DNA from 4 places in the Pantoea jilinensis genome. Region 3 is predicted to be linked to each of the others. Evidence: predicted binding sites of a transcription regulator. Region 3 holds the regulator's gene; each other region holds the start of a gene.
What was found. The regulator LexA, encoded in region 3, represses DNA repair genes until DNA is damaged. The targets are predictions, from matches to a motif close to TNCTGTATGTACATACAGNA.

Region 1: the regulator LexA is predicted to act here: its motif matches at 1,055-1,074, upstream of mutH (DNA mismatch repair protein MutH).
Region 2: the regulator LexA is predicted to act here: its motif matches at 1,504-1,523, upstream of umuD (translesion error-prone DNA polymerase V autoproteolytic subunit).
Region 4: the regulator LexA is predicted to act here: its motif matches at 2,330-2,349, upstream of dinB (DNA polymerase IV).

What each region holds. Positions count from the first base shown of each region.
Region 1 is NZ_CP077746.1:811,136-815,319, reverse strand. Features, by position in the region: gene ptsP (phosphoenolpyruvate--protein phosphotransferase) at 1-81, opposite strand, end outside; gene rppH (RNA pyrophosphohydrolase) at 94-621, opposite strand; gene mutH (DNA mismatch repair protein MutH) at 1,306-1,983, shown strand; gene KTJ90_RS03890 (TerC family protein) at 2,083-2,793, shown strand; gene KTJ90_RS03885 (YgdI/YgdR family lipoprotein) at 2,912-3,130, shown strand; gene KTJ90_RS03880 (NADP(H)-dependent aldo-keto reductase) at 3,271-4,184, shown strand, end outside.
Region 2 is NZ_CP077746.1:2,216,944-2,221,127, reverse strand. Features, by position in the region: gene KTJ90_RS10475 (biofilm development regulator YmgB/AriR family protein) at 1-16, opposite strand, end outside; gene KTJ90_RS10470 (hypothetical protein) at 624-848, shown strand; gene KTJ90_RS10465 (hypothetical protein) at 956-1,207, opposite strand; gene umuD (translesion error-prone DNA polymerase V autoproteolytic subunit) at 1,545-1,964, shown strand; gene umuC (DNA polymerase Y subunit UmuC family protein) at 1,967-3,235, shown strand; gene KTJ90_RS10450 (LysR family transcriptional regulator) at 3,276-4,160, opposite strand.
Region 3 is NZ_CP077746.1:3,784,012-3,788,195, forward strand. Features, by position in the region: gene zur (zinc uptake transcriptional repressor Zur) at 299-820, shown strand; gene KTJ90_RS17850 (CsbD family protein) at 910-1,122, opposite strand; gene dinF (MATE family efflux transporter DinF) at 1,287-2,609, opposite strand; gene lexA (transcriptional repressor LexA) at 2,708-3,322, opposite strand; gene KTJ90_RS17865 (diacylglycerol kinase) at 3,428-3,796, opposite strand; gene plsB (glycerol-3-phosphate 1-O-acyltransferase PlsB) at 3,925-4,184, shown strand, end outside.
Region 4 is NZ_CP077746.1:3,205,860-3,210,043, reverse strand. Features, by position in the region: gene lpcA (D-sedoheptulose 7-phosphate isomerase) at 4-582, shown strand; gene KTJ90_RS15200 (class II glutamine amidotransferase) at 632-1,399, shown strand; gene dpaA (peptidoglycan meso-diaminopimelic acid protein amidase) at 1,370-2,116, opposite strand; gene dinB (DNA polymerase IV) at 2,361-3,416, shown strand; gene KTJ90_RS15185 (sugar ABC transporter substrate-binding protein) at 3,453-4,184, opposite strand, start outside.

The sequences.
Region 1 (4,184 bases), 1.0 Mb from region 3:
ATTGACCAGGATGTCGAGTGCTTCATTGAGACGCGGCGCACTCGCCACTTTTTCTACAATTTCACGCAACTGAGTGAGCATAAAGGGCGTGGCCTATCCTCTCTTACGACGATGGGCAGGATTATTTCGCTGCCCCGCACTCTCCTGCATAGACATCACCACGCCAGCGAATTCCTTCATCACCCGACGATAAACATCGCGCTTGAAGGAGACAACCTGACGCACCGGATACCAGAAGCTGACCCAGCGCCAGCCATCAAATTCAGGCGTGCTGCTGCGCTGCACATTGATATCCGCGTCATTACACATTAACTGCAGAAGAAACCACTTTTGTTTCTGGCCGATACATACCGGCTTTGTGTCCCAACGCACCAAACGTTTTGGCAACTTGTAACGTAACCAGTTGCGGGTAGAGGCAAGTATTCGAACATCTTTCCGATGCAATCCGACTTCTTCGAACAGTTCGCGATACATCGCCTGTTCTGCGGTTTCACCGGGATTGATGCCTCCCTGAGGAAATTGCCAGGAGTGCTGTCCAAAGCGCCTGGCCCATAACACTTGTCCCTGCCGGTTACAGATTACGATACCAACATTCGGGCGGTAGCCATCATCATCGATCACCGGACTACCTCAAAGCAAAATTTGAATGGGCTGATTGTTTCACACTCCTTACAGGCGGTAAACCACTGGATTCATGGGGTATCAGACCATCAAATGCGGGATAACTCACAGAAAACGGCAAAGTTATAAACAAACAGCGTGAAAAAGATCAATCTTATTCACTTTTTCTGTGGATAGCTTTGTGCAGAACGCGGGAGTTAACTGAATAACATTTTCACTGCTCGCAGAATGACTCAAAAGAATCAACAACGCATAATTATGATATTTAATGAAAATAAATCATTCTGGCTCTCCCTGAGACTTTCCTAAACTGCCAATATTCTCGCGAAAACTGACAATTGATTAAAAGATAACCACACTCTTTTTTATCCACAGATAATCGCTCAGGATTAGGTCAGAGCGGCGAAATTATGCTCAGACAAAGAAAAGTCAAGGCTGTAAATGGAACCAGTACCGCACCAATACGGGGGTTATCCCATTTTTCTGTGGATAACCGGGATGGAGATCCTGTTCATTGTTGCGCGTAAGCTGGGATAACAATGCCTGCCTGATGATGGCGCAAGGGTTATCCGTTAAAAAAAGTGCGATCTATCATGTTATTATCGATCCCTGATGCGGTGAATTTTAGTGAAAGGATTTCCTCACCCGCAACTGTATAAATTTTAATCATTGCGAGTTATCAACATGAGTTACCTGCCAGGACCACCTGACGATGAAGCCAGCCTGCTGGCGCGTGCGCAGGATTTAGCCGGCTTAACACTGGAAACGCTGGCCGCTCGCGCCGGGCTGCCCATGCCTGCGGATCTTAAACGTGATAAAGGCTGGGTCGGCATGCTGCTGGAGTTACATCTTGGTGCCAGCGCGGGCAGCAAAGCGGAACAGGACTTTGCCCATCTGGGTATCGAACTGAAAACCATCCCGATTGATGCGCAGGGAAAACCGCTGGAAACCACCTTTGTCTGCGTCGCCCCGCTGACCGGCAACAGCGGCGTCACCTGGCTCACCAGTCATGTGCGCCATAAACTGGCGCGGGTGTTGTGGATTCCGGTTGAAGGCGGGCGTGAGATTCCGCTGCGGGAACGTCGTGTGGGCGCGCCGCTGTTATGGAGCCCGGATGCAGAAGAAGATGAGATGCTGCGTCAGGACTGGGAAGAGTTGATGGATATGATTGTACTGGGACGCGTTGAGCAGATTACCGCACGACATGGCGCCTGGTTGCAAATCCGCCCGAAAGCCGCCAACAGTAAGGCGCTGACAGAAGGTATTGGCGATCAGGGCCAGCCAATTATGACCTTACCGCGCGGCTTCTACCTTAAAAAAAGCTTCACCGGGCCACTGCTGGCGCGGCATTTTTTCTTATGAATCGCGCCACTCGCGCTGGCTAATCGCAATTTTGTGGGAGTTCGGTGAATTGAATGCGTATAATCGCCGTTTACTTTTCGTTTAGGATTGAATGTCGGTATGTTTGAGTGGATTTCTGATCCCAACGCCTGGCTGGCGCTGGGCACCCTGACCATCCTTGAGGTGGTGCTGGGTATTGATAACATCATTTTCCTGTCGCTGGTGGTCGCTAAACTGCCAAAACACCAGCAAGCCAGCGCACGTCGCATTGGTCTGATGGGCGCGATGCTGATGCGTCTTGGCCTGCTGGCCTCTATTGCGTGGGTTGCCCGTCTGACTAATCCGCTGTTTACGCTGATGGATCATGCGTTTTCGGCGCGCGATCTGATTCTGCTGTTTGGTGGACTGTTTCTGCTGTGGAAATCGAGCATGGAAATCCATGAAACGATCGAAGGCAGTGAAGGCGAACATAACACCCGCGTTCATTCGTTCCTCGGCGCGATTGTACAGATTATGATGCTCGACATTATTTTCAGTCTCGACTCTGTTATCACCGCTATCGGCCTCTCCGATCATCTGTTCATTATGATGGCAGCCGTCGTCATTGCGGTGCTGATGATGATGTTCGCCGCGCGCGCCATTGGTGAGTTTGTTGAACGCCATCCGTCGGTGAAAATGCTGGCCCTCTCCTTCCTGATTCTGGTCGGTTTTACCCTGATTCTGGAGAGTTTTGCGGTCCATGTACCAAAAGGTTACATTTATTTCGCGATGTTCTTCTCGATGGCGGTTGAGTGTCTTAACCTGATGCGCAGTAAGAAAAAGCACGCCTGATAAAGTCAAGGGCGAGCCTGCTCGCCCGGTTACTTTCAGATTTCTGCGATTAACCCTGCCGGCAAAAACATTTATTACTACACTGTTTGCACGTGACCATTTGTGAGGATAAGGCGTGATGAAAGGGTTGGCAGGAGTAGCACTGGTGATGGTAACCGCAGCATTCTTAAGTGGATGCAGTTCTGATTATGTCATGGCGACTAAAGATGGTCGTATGATTATGACCGAAGGTAAGCCAAGCATTGATAAAGAGACCGGTCTGGTTGAGTACACGGATCAGACGGGTCACATGGTGCAGATTAACAGCGATGAGGTTTCAACAATCATTGAACGTTAAGTGCCCTGTTTAATCGCCTGCCATCAATTCCCCGCTGGCAGGCGATTTCCCCGACTTTTCCCCCTTCCTTCCCCGCCATTGCTCGCGCTATAGTCCCTGAGAACACAACATTCCATTCCATAAAGAAAAGGAAGCTGGCAATGCACTATCATCGTATTCCTCACAGCACGCTGGAAGTGAGTCAGCTGGGATTGGGTACCATGACGTTTGGCGAACAGAACAGCGAAGCCGACGCCCATGCTCAACTGGATTTAGCACTCCGTTCCGGCATCAACTTTATTGATACTGCCGAGATGTATCCGGTGCCACCGCGCCCGGAAACCCAGGGTCTGACCGAACAATATATTGGCAGCTGGCTCAAACAGCGCGGCAGCCGCGACAAAATCATTCTGGCCAGTAAAGTCGCCGGACCGTCGCGCGGCAATGATGCGTCCATTCGCCCTGATATGGCGCTGGACCGTAAAAATATCCGCGCCGCGCTTGATGCCAGTCTGAAGCGCCTGAATACCGACTACCTTGATCTTTACCAGCTGCACTGGCCTCAGCGTCAGACCAACTTTTTTGGCAAGCTTGGCTATCAATACAGCGAAACTACCGCACAGGTCACACTGCTGGAGACGCTGGAAGCGCTGGCCGAACAGGTGCGCGCCGGTAAGATTCGTTATATTGGCGTGTCGAATGAAACGGCATGGGGCGTGATGCGTTATCTGCAACTGGCAGAGAAGCATGAGCTGCCGCGCATTGTCAGCATTCAGAACCCCTACAGCCTGCTGAACCGCAGCTTTGAAGTGGGTCTGGCCGAAATCAGCCAGCATGAAGGCGTGGAGCTGCTGGCCTATTCCAGCCTGGCGTTTGGTACGCTAAGTGGCAAATACCTGAATGGCGCGCAGCCTGCGGGCGCACGTAACACGTTGTTCAGCCGCTTTACCCGCTACAGCGGCGAGCAGTCACAGCAGGCCGTTGCAGAATATGTGGCGTTAGCGCAACAGCATCAGATTGACCCATCGCAGATGGCTTTAGCCTATGTGCGTCAGCAGCCGTTTGTGGCCAGCAC
Region 2 (4,184 bases), 1.6 Mb from region 3:
GTTTTTCTGTCGTCATCGCGGCGCCAGAGTTCATAAAGTAATCAGAAATCTGAGACTCTGTATTCATTGTTGTTTGCATGTCAGGCCTCATAAAGAATTGGGGAGTGTGCGTCGGTTGATAGCCGGTTGCCGGCTGACGCAAAAAAATTGCATCTGAAGGTGGAAATCCACAACACCTTCAGATGCGGTGCAAAGCACCTCGTTACAAGTGATTTAACATCACGAGATAAAGTTATACAGCAATTTAAAAGTTGTACAAGAAAATTTGACAGAATATTTCATTTTTTTAGCCTGGTATAAGCCGTGGTAAAGTGCGCTGAATGCGATTTTTTTATTTAATTAAACTAATACAATAAGTTATGAGTTTTTTTGTCAGGCGGGTTTTTTTGAGGCGGCCGTTTCTGCGTTTTTTACCCGGATTGTCTGACGGGGTGAAAACGGTTTTTCAGGAGAATTTTAGCAAAAGCTGTACAGCTTTTTACACCACAAATGGAGAGCAGTGTCAGAGTGCGGTGGCAGGCTGCTGCAATCTTGTGCTTCTGACGGCACAGGCTGCATAATTCACTTCCCACGCCTGATGCAGAAAGCTAAGGTGGCCTCTTATTCATCACAAGGAAATGATCATGGTTCACGACTATTTCGCGATTCCGCCTGCGGGCGTGACTCAGGAACAACATAAACGTTCAGTTGCTGTGGCGGCCGCGCTGTCAGTGGCAAAGGAGTCCGTCAGCGCTTCTACGTCGGCAACCGGCTCAAAAACCTCCTGGGACCTGCAGGCTGTGGCGAATGAAATTGGTAATCTGGCCGATGCGATTCAGGATGCGCTGGAGAGTGACAGCCAGCCTTAATCTCTGACCGCTTCGCCTGAAACGGCTGCTGAAGCAGGCCGATCAGGGAAGGGCAGCGTTCAGGAGCCGATAACGTCGTCGGCAAGCGAACGTTGCCCAGCGTTTGCTTATTCCATTGCGGGCGGTTCATATTTAATATATTCACGCAGGGCATCATGGATGGCCTGATTATTACCTTCCTCCAGACCGCGTTCGGCATATTCTTTCGCCAGCGCCGCCAGTACATCGTCAAACTTCCCTTTGTAATTGAGATTATTCAGTGCAATTTGCTGACCGAGTATCGCTTTTAATACCGTCGTCTCAACGGTTAACTGTGCGACTACCTCTTCCAGATGTTTGATGCGATCGTCGTCTGCCATAACCCCTCCATGCTTTAAAAAGGCAGAATAACCAGCCCGCGCTAAATATTCAAACCTCACCCCATGCCAGAGAGTCGTTGTCGGATTTTCCTTAAGTCAAAATAATCGGCGGATTAATTTATAAGAGGCGTGACTGTAAGTAAAAAGCGAGACTATTACCGCAGTGCGGCGAAAGTAACCTGTTTCCGTTTATTCTCACACCAGTAAGAGAAAAACGGTTAAAAAAAAGTGCATTACCATCAATCTCTTCGCGTAAAAGGGGTCCACGTCACTTGATTAAAAGGGGGATTAGCTATTACTGTATTTATATACAGTAATCTGAAAAAGGAGTGTAATTGTGGAATTCATTAAACCTGCGGACGTCCGCGCCGTCATGTCTTTACCGCTTTATATCGAACGTGTGCCGTGTGGATTTCCCTCACCGGCGCAGGATTATGTCGAACAACGTATCGATCTCAATGCGCTCATGGTTCAGCATCCCAGCGCCACCTATTTTGTGCGGGTCAGCGGTGAATCAATGATTGAGGCGGGCATCAATGATGGTGACATGCTGGTCGTCGACAGCTCGCTCACCGCCTCACACGGCGATATCGTGGTCGCTGCCGTCGACGGTGAATTCACCGTTAAACGTCTTCAGCTTCATCCCTGCCTGCAACTGATGCCGATGAACACCAAATTTAAACCGATCGCTATCCAGACCGAAGATGCGCTGGAGGTGTTTGGCGTAGTGACGTTTGTGATTAAAGCGACACATTGAGCATGTTCGCGCTGGTGGATGTGAACTGCTTTTATGCGTCGTGCGAAACCGTTTTCCGGCCTGACCTTAAAGGCAAGCCCGTCGTCGTGCTATCGAACAACGACGGCTGTGTGATTGCGCGCAGCGCCGAGGCGAAGAAAGCCGGCATCAAAATGGGCGCGCCCTATTTCAAAATGCGCGAAGCGCTGACCCATCACAATGTACAGGTTTTCAGCTCAAATTACGCGCTTTACGCCGACATGAGCCTTCGGGTGATGACGATTCTGGAAGAGATGGCGCCGTCGGTGGAGATCTACTCGATCGATGAGGCCTTTATGGATCTCACCGGCGTGCAGAACTGTATGGCGCTGGAGAGCTTTGGTCACCAGGTCAGAGAGCGGATACGCAAAGAGACCCATCTGACGGTGGGCGTTGGCATTGCACAGACCAAAACGCTGGCCAAACTGGCGAATTTTGCGGCCAAAAAGTGGAGCAAAACCGGCGGCATTGTCGATCTGTCGGATCCCGAACGGCAGAAAAAGCTACTGGCACTCGTCGATGTGGCTGAGGTCTGGGGTGTCGGTCACCGTATCGGCAAGCGGCTCAACGCCATGGGCATTACGACGGCGAAAGATCTGGCCTGCCAAAGCACCGAGTCTATTCGCAAACAGTTCAGCGTAGTGCTGGAACGTACCGTCAGAGAGCTGCGTGGTGAATCCTGCCTGGAGCTGGAGTCGGTGATGCCGGATAAACAGCAGATCATGTGTTCGCGTTCGTTCGGCAGCCGTATTTCCAGCTACGACCAGATGCGCGAAGCCGTCTGCGCCTATGCTGAACGTGCGGCAGAGAAACTACGTCGTGACAATCAATATTGCCGTCAGGTAGGGGTCTTTGTGCGTACCAGCCCCCATGCTACGGATGAACCCTTTTATGGTAATCAGTCTACCGGTCAGTTGCTGATCCCGACGCAGGACACGCGCGACATTGTCGGCGTTGCAATGGCGTGTCTGGATAACATCTGGATTGAGGGGCATCGCTACATGAAAGCGGGCATCGTACTGGGAGATTTTTTCAGCCATGGCGTGGCCCAGCTTGATCTGTTTGACGAACATCAGCCACGCCGCAATAGCGAAGAGCTGATGACGCTGATCGATAAGATTAACAAAAGCGGCAGCGGCAAACTCTGGTTTGCCGGGCAGGGGATCAACAAGGCCTGGGCGATGAAGCGCGAGATGCTGTCACCTGCCTATACCACGCGGGTAACGGATTTGCCGGTGGCGGCGGTTAAGTAGGTTGGGTGGTTTTCCTCAGCTACTGAAACCGCAAGGTCTGCTAAATTTCTTTTAACCTGGTTTCTTCCGCAAAGCACTGCTCCAGCGCCGTAATCACTGCCCTGATACGTGCGACTTTTTGCAGATCCGGATGGAGCACCAGCCAGATATCAACCGGGTCGCGCTTTTCAGGAAATACCGGGATTAATTGCGGATCGCAGTTAGCTAAAAATGTCGAAAGCAGGCCGATGCCAATCCCGCGTTTAATAGCGGATTGCATCAGCAGTTGTGTATTACATTCCAGCACGACTTGCTGGCTGTTTACTGCAAAGCCACACAGGTTTTGTCGATGACGAGGCACCATGTCTGCCGGAAACATGACCAGTTGATGATCAGTCAATCCGCTTTCTTGCTGCGGTTCTCCGAGCCGATCAAAATAACGCTGGCTGGCGTAAAGCCCCATATCAATGGTCGCTAGTCGTTTAACTATTAACTCTTCAGAATCGGGTCGGGCACCACGAATGGCTATATCCACACTACGGTAAGAGATATCGGAGAAGCCTATTCCGGTCAATAAGGTTACGGTGATATCCGGGTATTGTTCGCGCAGGCGCTGAATGGCAGGTATGACAAACACAGTGGCGAGTGTGTCTGTGCTGGCGATGCGAACGTTACCTGCAGGGATGCTATCGCCGCAGGCGGCTTTACGACTCATCGCCTGCATAGCGCTTTCCATAGCACTGGCTTCTGCCATCACCTGTTCGCCAAACTCGCTCAGCATAAAAGCGCGGGGCGTACGTATAAATAACCGGGAACTGAGCGCGCTTTCGAACGCGGCGATACGGCGCCCGACTGTCGCCTGATCGACGTTCAACGATTTTGAGGCACCCCGCAACGTTTTTTGTCTCGCTAATGCGAGGAAAAAGCGAACATCATCCCAGTTCATCCACTGCTCCATGTTATTTTTAAC
Region 3 (4,184 bases):
ACCGTTGTAATAGTTCAGACTGCATCGGTGCATTTCAAACAATGCCAGACTTTTCTTAAGTCTTTCTGAACATTACTTCTTAACTCAGTGAGATGCAAAGCAAAATGCCAACAAATTCCGCTTCAGACGGTTGCAGAATGGATCTGAATTATCGTCATATTTGAGATAAAAAGCGGGCTGAATTCTAAATATGCTGCTTTATCAGGCGAATAATGCTGTTTTATCAGACAAAAACCAACCTCAGCACCGCGAAACTATGTGTGATAAAATAACATCACTTATCCAGCGGAGAATTTTCATGACCAACCTGACGTCGCAGCAAATTTTGATTCAGGCCGAAAAAATGTGCCTGCAGCGCGGTGTGCGTCTGACTTCGCAGCGTGCTGAGGTGTTGCGCCTGATGGCGGAACAGCCGGGCTCTATCAGCGCCTACGACCTGCTGGATCAACTTCGCGTCAGCGAACCACAGGCTAAGCCGCCCACGGTCTATCGGGCGCTGGACTTTCTGCTGGAACAGGGTTTCATTCATCGGGTGGAATCCAACAATAGCTACGTCATGTGTCACCACTTTGAAGCACCGGCACATACGTCAGTCATGCTGGTCTGTGACCGTTGTGCAGCCGTTACTGAGAAACAGGCACAGGGCGTAGAAAAGATTATCGCGACACTGGCGGGTGAAGCGCAGTTTGCATTACGCCACAGCGTGATTGAAGCACATGGTTTATGTGAAAGTTGTGCCGTCGTTGAAGCCTGCACGCACCATGAGAGTTGCGATCATAATCATCAGGATGAGGGTAAAAAGCGGGGAAAACGCGGCTGACGGGCACATCCTTGTGCGGTTCCGTCCCTGTACTGTTCCGGTGCAGGCGCGCCGGAAGGATTTTAGCGGGCTATCGGGTAATGCGCTGATTACCAGCGGTAATCTTTATTGGTGCCTTCCCAGTCTGCTACTTCGCGCTCTGCTTCATCTTTTGCATAGCCGTAGCGTTCCTGGATTTTACCGACCAGCTGATCGCGTTTACCTTCGATAACCTGCATATCATCGTCGGTCAGCTTGCCCCATTTCTCTTTCATTTTGCCTTTGAACTGCTTCCAGTTGCCGCTCGCTTCATCTTTGTTCATGGCAGACCTCCAATCCTCGGGTTAAATAATTATCTTGCTGCTTAACAAAATAACGATACAAAGCGCGGGTTAACTTCGCTTGTTAGAGTTAATTGTAGTAGCCAATTTCAAAAATGCAGAATAATACAGAATAATCCGTATCCTCCCGAGTCAGCGCTGCTGGATCACGCCTCAAACCAGCTGTTCTGACGCCAGTGCTTACGCCAGATGAGCCACAGTGACAGGCCGCGCAGCGCCAGGAATACCGTCACCGCCAGCCAGAGACCGTGGTTGCCCAGCAACGGTACGCTGAGCAGCGTCAGAAAGTAGCCAGCCGCCGCCACGACCATGCTGTTACGCATCTCGCGTCCACGTGTCGCCCCGATGAACATTCCATCAAGCAGATAACACCAGACGCCGATCAGCGGCATGATTATCTGCCAGACCAGATAGCGGTCAGCTGTCTGCTGCAGTGACTCAAGCGAGGTCAGCAGGGTAACAATCTGCGGGCCAAAAATGGCATAAACCAGCGAGAAGAAGAGCGCGACTACCACCGCCTGCCGACAGGCTGAGTGCCAGACGTGCTGCAATTTACTGCCATCTTTTGCGCCATGCGCTTCGCCGGCAAAAGCTTCAACCGCGTAGGCAAAACCATCCAGCGCGTAGGCAGTAAAGGTAATGAACATCAGTAATACCGCGTTAACCGCCACCACGTCCGGACCCAGCCGCGCACCCAGCACGGTCAGCGAGGCGAAACAGAGCTGCAGCATCAGAGAGCGCAACATGATATCCCGGTTCAGTCGCAGCAGTCGGCCGCTGTCACCGCGCCAGCTCTGCTTCAGCAGATTAAACGTAATACCGCGCAGCTTTAACACCCGCCAGACCATGATGCCGCCGACGCCCAGCGTGATGTACTCCGCCAGCGCCGTGGCGGTTGCTGCTCCCGCGACACCCCAGTGCAGCCCCATCACCAGCCAGAGATCGAGCACGATGTTCACCAGATTGCCCACTATCAGCAGGATTACCGGCGCCCGCGCATACTGAACGCCCAACAGCCAGCCCAGGATGACCAGGTTTGCCAGCGTGGCAGGTGCACTGAGCCAGCGAATCTGAATAAACAGCGCCGCCTGTTCCAGTACATCAGGATTGCCACCTACCAGATGGGTCGCCAGCTGAATAATCGGATAACGCAATGCGATGAACAGCACGCCGGCCAGCAGCGCAATGATCAGCGGCTGCGTCAGCGCGCGTGCCAGAGCGGTTTTATCGCCCGCACCAAACGCCTGCGCCGTCAGGCCAGTGGTACTCATTCGAAGGAAAAGCAGCAGCATAAAGAGGAAGCTGGTCACTGTGGTCCCGACCGCAACCCCGCCAAGATAGACAGGGCTGTCGAGATGACCAATAACTGCAGTATCGACCACGCCCAGTAAGGGAACGGTGATATTTGAAAGGATCATCGGCAGCGCAAGCCGCCAGAGATTTTTATCCGTTGCCGTGATAAAGCGCATTCGCCGTTCCGTGCTCAGTGTCGCTGCAGCAAAGCAGGCAACAAAATTAGGGCAGACAGAATAGCATCAGAAAAGGCGAATGCACGCAGGCCTCAGAATCAAAGCCACTCGCCGTTACGCACCACGCCAACCGCAAGACCTTCAATGGTCAGTGACTGCGCACGGGTGTCGACCACGATAGGGTCAAAATCGCTGTTTTCAGGCAGAAGATGCACGATAGCACCCTGCTTTTTCCAGCGTTTAACGGTGACTTCATCATCAATGCGTGCCACGACAACCTGACCGTTGCGCACATCCTGGGTTTTATGTACCGCGAGCAGGTCGCCGTCCATAATCCCGATATCTTTCATCGACATTCCGCTGACGCGCAGCAGGAAGTCGGCAGAAGGCTTGAACAGGCCCGGATCCACTTTGTAGTGGGTTTCGATATGTTCCTGCGCCATGATCGGCTCACCGGCAGCAACCCGGCCTATCAGCGGTAGTCCTTCTGAAACTTCTTCTTCCATTAACAGACGAATGCCGCGTGATGCACCCGAAACGATCTCAATAACGCCTTTACGCGCCAGCGCTTTCAGATGCTCTTCAGCCGCATTTGGCGAACGGAAGCCCAGTTGCGCGGCGATCTCTGCACGCGTAGGCGGCATGCCCGTTGAAGATATATGGTCGCGAATCAGGTCATAGACCTGCTGCTGCCTGCTGGTTAATGCTTTCATCCCGCCCCCTGGTTGTTTATACAGTCGCTGTGAGTATATACAGGTATTGGCGAAATGGAAACCGATTGTCAGGGAAAACGCGCCCTCAGGCGCGTTATGGAAGGCTTATCGCAAATGTGTCCAGAGCAGCGCGACCCAGACAAACAGGGCCAGTAAGATGCTGATCAGCACCGCCGCCGAGCCCATGTCTTTGGCCCGGCCTGCCAGGGGATGATGTTCCTGACCAATCCGGTCAACCACCGCTTCAATGGCGCTATTGAGGATTTCGACAATGACGACCAGCACCACGGCGCCAATCATGAGGATGCGGGCGATCACATCGACATCCAGCCAGCACGCGATAATAATAGCGGCCAGCGCAGCCAGTGTTTCCTGCCGAAAGGCGGCTTCATGCTGCCAGGCGGCACGCAGTCCCTGCCAGGAGTAACCTGCGGCTTTTACTATTCTGATAAGTCCGGTGGCATTATTTGCCATGATGTGGGAACCCTTTCATTCAATTGACGTCAATGTCTGGGCTGCGTGCAATTGGCACCACCACAGATCTTCGCTGCGCTTTCTGGTATGCTTGCGGCGCTTTGCTAACAAGAGGCTTCATGTTGTCTATGTCAGGTTGGCGTAAACTCTATTACAAATTACTTAATTTACCACTCTCCTTTTTGGTAAAAAGTAAGGCCATTCCGGCCGATCCCGTGTCTGAACATGGTCTGGATCCGACCCGACCTATTATGTATGTTTTGCCTTACGATTCGAAGGCTGACTTACTGACTTTACGCGCACAGTGTCTGCGGCATCATCTGCCCGATCCGCTGATTCCGCTGGAGATTGATGGTTCGCTGCTGCCGCGCCACGTGTTTATTCATAA
Region 4 (4,184 bases), 580 kb from region 3:
CCTATGTACCAGGACATCATCCGCTCTGAGCTCAATGAAGCTGCTGATACGCTGAATAAATTCCTCAGCGACGATGCCAATATCCATGCGATCCAGCGTGCTGCGGTACTGCTGGCTGACAGCTTTAAGGCTGGCGGAAAGGTACTTTCGTGCGGTAACGGCGGTTCACATTGCGATGCGATGCACTTCGCCGAAGAGCTGACCGGTCGCTACCGTGAAAATCGTCCTGGCTATCCGGCGATTGCCATCTCTGACGTCAGCCACCTCTCCTGCGTCAGTAATGATTTTGGTTATGACTATGTCTTTTCGCGCTACATAGAAGCAGTAGGGCGTCCGGGCGATGTGCTGCTGGGCCTCTCAACCTCCGGTAACTCTGCCAATATCATTAAAGCGATTGAAGCTGCCCGTGCGCAGGGAATGAAAGTGATCACCCTGACCGGTAAAGATGGCGGTAAGATGGCAGGCAGTGCCGACATTGAAATCCGGGTGCCGCACTTTGGTTATGCCGATCGCATTCAGGAGATCCACATTAAAGTGATCCACATCCTGATGCTGCTGATCGAAAAAGAGATGGTGAAGTAACAGCGCTGGCCTCCCACAGGCGGAGGCCACTTAATCAGAGGCGGTGGCTATGTGCGAATTGCTCGGGATGAGCGCCAATGTTCCCACGGATATCTGTTTCAGCTTTACCGGACTGGTTCAGCGTGGCGGTGGGACCGGGCCTCACAAAGATGGCTGGGGCATTACCTTTTACGAAGATAAAGGCTGCCGTACGTTTAAAGATCCGCTGCCGAGCTTTAACTCACCGATTGCGCGTCTGGTGCAGGAATACCCGATAAAATCACATTCGGTGGTGGCGCATATCCGCCAGGCGAATCGTGGTCAGGTGTCGCTGGAAAACACCCATCCGTTTACCCGTGAGCTGTGGGGCCGTCACTGGACCTATGCGCACAACGGACAGCTCAAGGGGTATCGGCAACTGGAGACCGGCACATTCCGGCCGGTAGGCGAAACGGACAGCGAGAAGGCGTTTTGCTGGATCCTGCATCAGCTGGCGACGCGCTATCCACGCACGCCGGGCAACTGGCCTGCGGTGTTTCGTTTTATCGGGGAGCTGGCTGGCACGCTGCGGCAGAAGGGCGTGTTTAACATGCTGCTGTCAGACGGGCGATATCTGATGGCCTTTTGCTCCACCAACCTCTTCTGGATCACCCGTCGTGCACCCTTTGGCCGGGCGCAGTTACTGGATCAGGATGTGGAGGTTGATTTTCAGCAGCACACCACGCCGCATGACGTGGTGACGGTGATTGCTACGCAGCCACTGACGGCCAATGAAACCTGGCAGCGGATTGCGCCAGGTGAATGGGCGTTATTCTGCCTTGGAGAGCGCCAGGAATGAACGGGAGGCCGCTTCGGGACTGGCTAAAACCGGTGCCGGGCTGCTGTTCATCACATATTTACCGCTGGCGACGTTGACCGTCGGCGGCTGGTGATATTTAGCAAAATAAGCGTATCCGGGCTGGAGCTGCTGCCAGAAACTGGCATCGCTGGAGTAGCGGTGACGCTGCATGTTGCTGTCAGTCATGCGGAACGGATAGATGCTGATGCTGACATCCTGCTGGCCATTACGCAGCGCCGCGTTCACATAAGTAAAAATCTCATCCATATAGGCGTTCGTCATGGCATAGCAGCCAATTGACTTACAGTCGCCATGAATCATCAGGTAGTTGCCGCTGTAGCCCTGATTACGATCGAACTGATTCGGGAAGCCAATGTTGATCGCGCGATAAAAACGGCTATCCGGCTTCAGCTGATTCAGCTTCACGTTGTAAAAACCTTCCGGGCTTTTGAAATCGCCTTCACGGCGTTTCGGGCCGAGGCCGCCAGAAAAGTTACAGATGCGGTAGGTATCCAGCAGGCGGTATTCATTACCGATTTTGCCGTAGAGTTCGAGGGTGCGTTCTTCCTTGAAGATCTGGATATAGACCGGGGTACCCAGTAACTGTTTCTTTAATTCTTTGCTGACCGGTGCCGCTGTCTGGACGGGTTCGGGTGTCATTGCCATGCTGAGGGCTGGCAGTAAAATCATCGCAAACAGGAGTGCGATTTTGCCCATGCTGTGTATACCTTGAGGTGAATAGAACATGACGCAAATTGTGCGTCTCTGTTTGCATTATCGGAACTGTCCGCTATCGCAGCGCAACATTAAACATTGTCTGTTTTTTTAGCAAGACGCTGGCAGCCAGATTCGCGATTTACTGAAGGATATTCGGCCACAAATTTGTAAACTTTAATTGTGGGCGCGACAAATATTGCAGTTACCCCTGCCAACTGTATACTTATCCAGTGCCGGAGGGGGTATGCGTAAAATCATTCATGTCGATATGGACTGCTTCTATGCCGCGGTGGAGATGCGTGATAATCCCCAGCTGCGCGACATCCCGATCGCGATTGGTGGCAGCCGTGAACGTCGTGGCGTCATCAGCACCGCCAACTATCCGGCCCGCAAATATGGCGTGCGCAGCGCGATGCCAACTGGCATGGCCCTCAAGCTATGCCCGCATCTCCGTTTGTTGCCAGGACGTTTCGATGCCTACAAAGAAGCCTCCGCACAAATTCGCGACATCTTTACCCGCTACACCCCGCTGATTGAACCGCTCTCCCTTGATGAAGCCTATCTGGATGTCACCGACAGCCCGCACTGTCACGGCTCTGCCACACTGATGGCGCAGGCGATCCGCGCCACCATCTACCGTGAAACCGGGCTGACCGCTTCAGCGGGCATCGCGCCGATTAAGTTTCTGGCAAAGATTGCCTCTGACCTGAATAAGCCCGATGGGCAGTTCGTGATTACGCCGCCGGAGATGGCCGGTTTTTTGCTGACGCTGCCGCTGGCGAAGATCCCCGGTGTTGGCAAAGTCTCGGCCAAAAAGCTGGAGGAGATGGGGCTGGTGACCTGCGGTGACGTGCAGAAGGCCGATCTGGCGCTACTGTTAAAGCGCTTTGGTAAGTTTGGCCGGGTGCTGTGGGAGCGCAGCAATGGCATTGATGACCGCAGCGTCATTGTGGAGCGCGAGCGTAAATCGCTGGGGGTGGAACGCACGCTGGCGGAAGATATCAGCGACTGGGATGCCTGCCTGGAGATTATCGATTTTCTCTATGCCGAGCTGGATCGCCGGCTGACGCAGATCCGACCCGACAGGCAGGTGGCGCGTCAGGGCGTTAAACTCAAGTTCAGTGATTTTCAGCAGACGACCCAGGAGCATATCTGGCCGGTACTGAATAAAGAGGACATGATTGCCATCGCCCGGAAAACCTGGGATGAGCGTCGTGCCGGGCGCGGCGTGCGGCTGGTGGGACTGCATGTCACCATGGTCGATCCCCAGCTTGAGCGTCAACTTCTGCTGGGTCTGTAACGGTCAGCCTCACCGTTCGGCAAGGCTGACGCCGGATTATTTCTTATATTTCGCCGCCAGGGTAGCAAACCACGGCGCGACGAAATCCTCATTGCTGCCCCAGCCCGGAATGATCTTGTTCAGCGACGCGACGTTCACTGCGCCAGGCTGGCTGCCGAGCTGCTGCTGAGAGATCGATGCCGCTTTAAACTGGTAAGTCGCAGGCGTCTCTTCACCGGCAATCTTCTTCGCCACCAGCCGCATATTCACCGCGCCAATGGTTTTAGGGTCGACTGCTACCGTCTGCACCCACGGGCTGTTCTTCTCACGCATCAGCTGCAAATCCTGATTCGAGACATCAATACTGTAGAGCTTGATCTCGGTCCTGCCATTCTCCTGCAGCGCTTTGTAAGCGCCCTGGCTGAAGGCATCCCAGGCACCCCAGATTGCGTCGATTTTGCCTTTCGGGTATTTCGCCAGAATCGCACCAATTTTGTTGGCGGTGTCGCCCTGCACGTCTGTTGAAACTGCGCCAATCGACTCCAGCTGATGAATGCCCGGATTCTCTTTCAGCAGCTTTTCATAGACCACCTGGCGGCGTTCCATCGGCGGAAAACCGGCAACCCACAGCTTGACGATATTCGCCTTGCCGTTGAAATCATGGATAAGCTGACCCAGCGACAGCTGCGCCAGTGAAGCGTCATCCTGCGCGGTGACGGTGACGCCCGGAATCGGACTATCTACCGGCGTATCAAATACTGACAGCTTGATGCCCGCGTCGGCAATGCG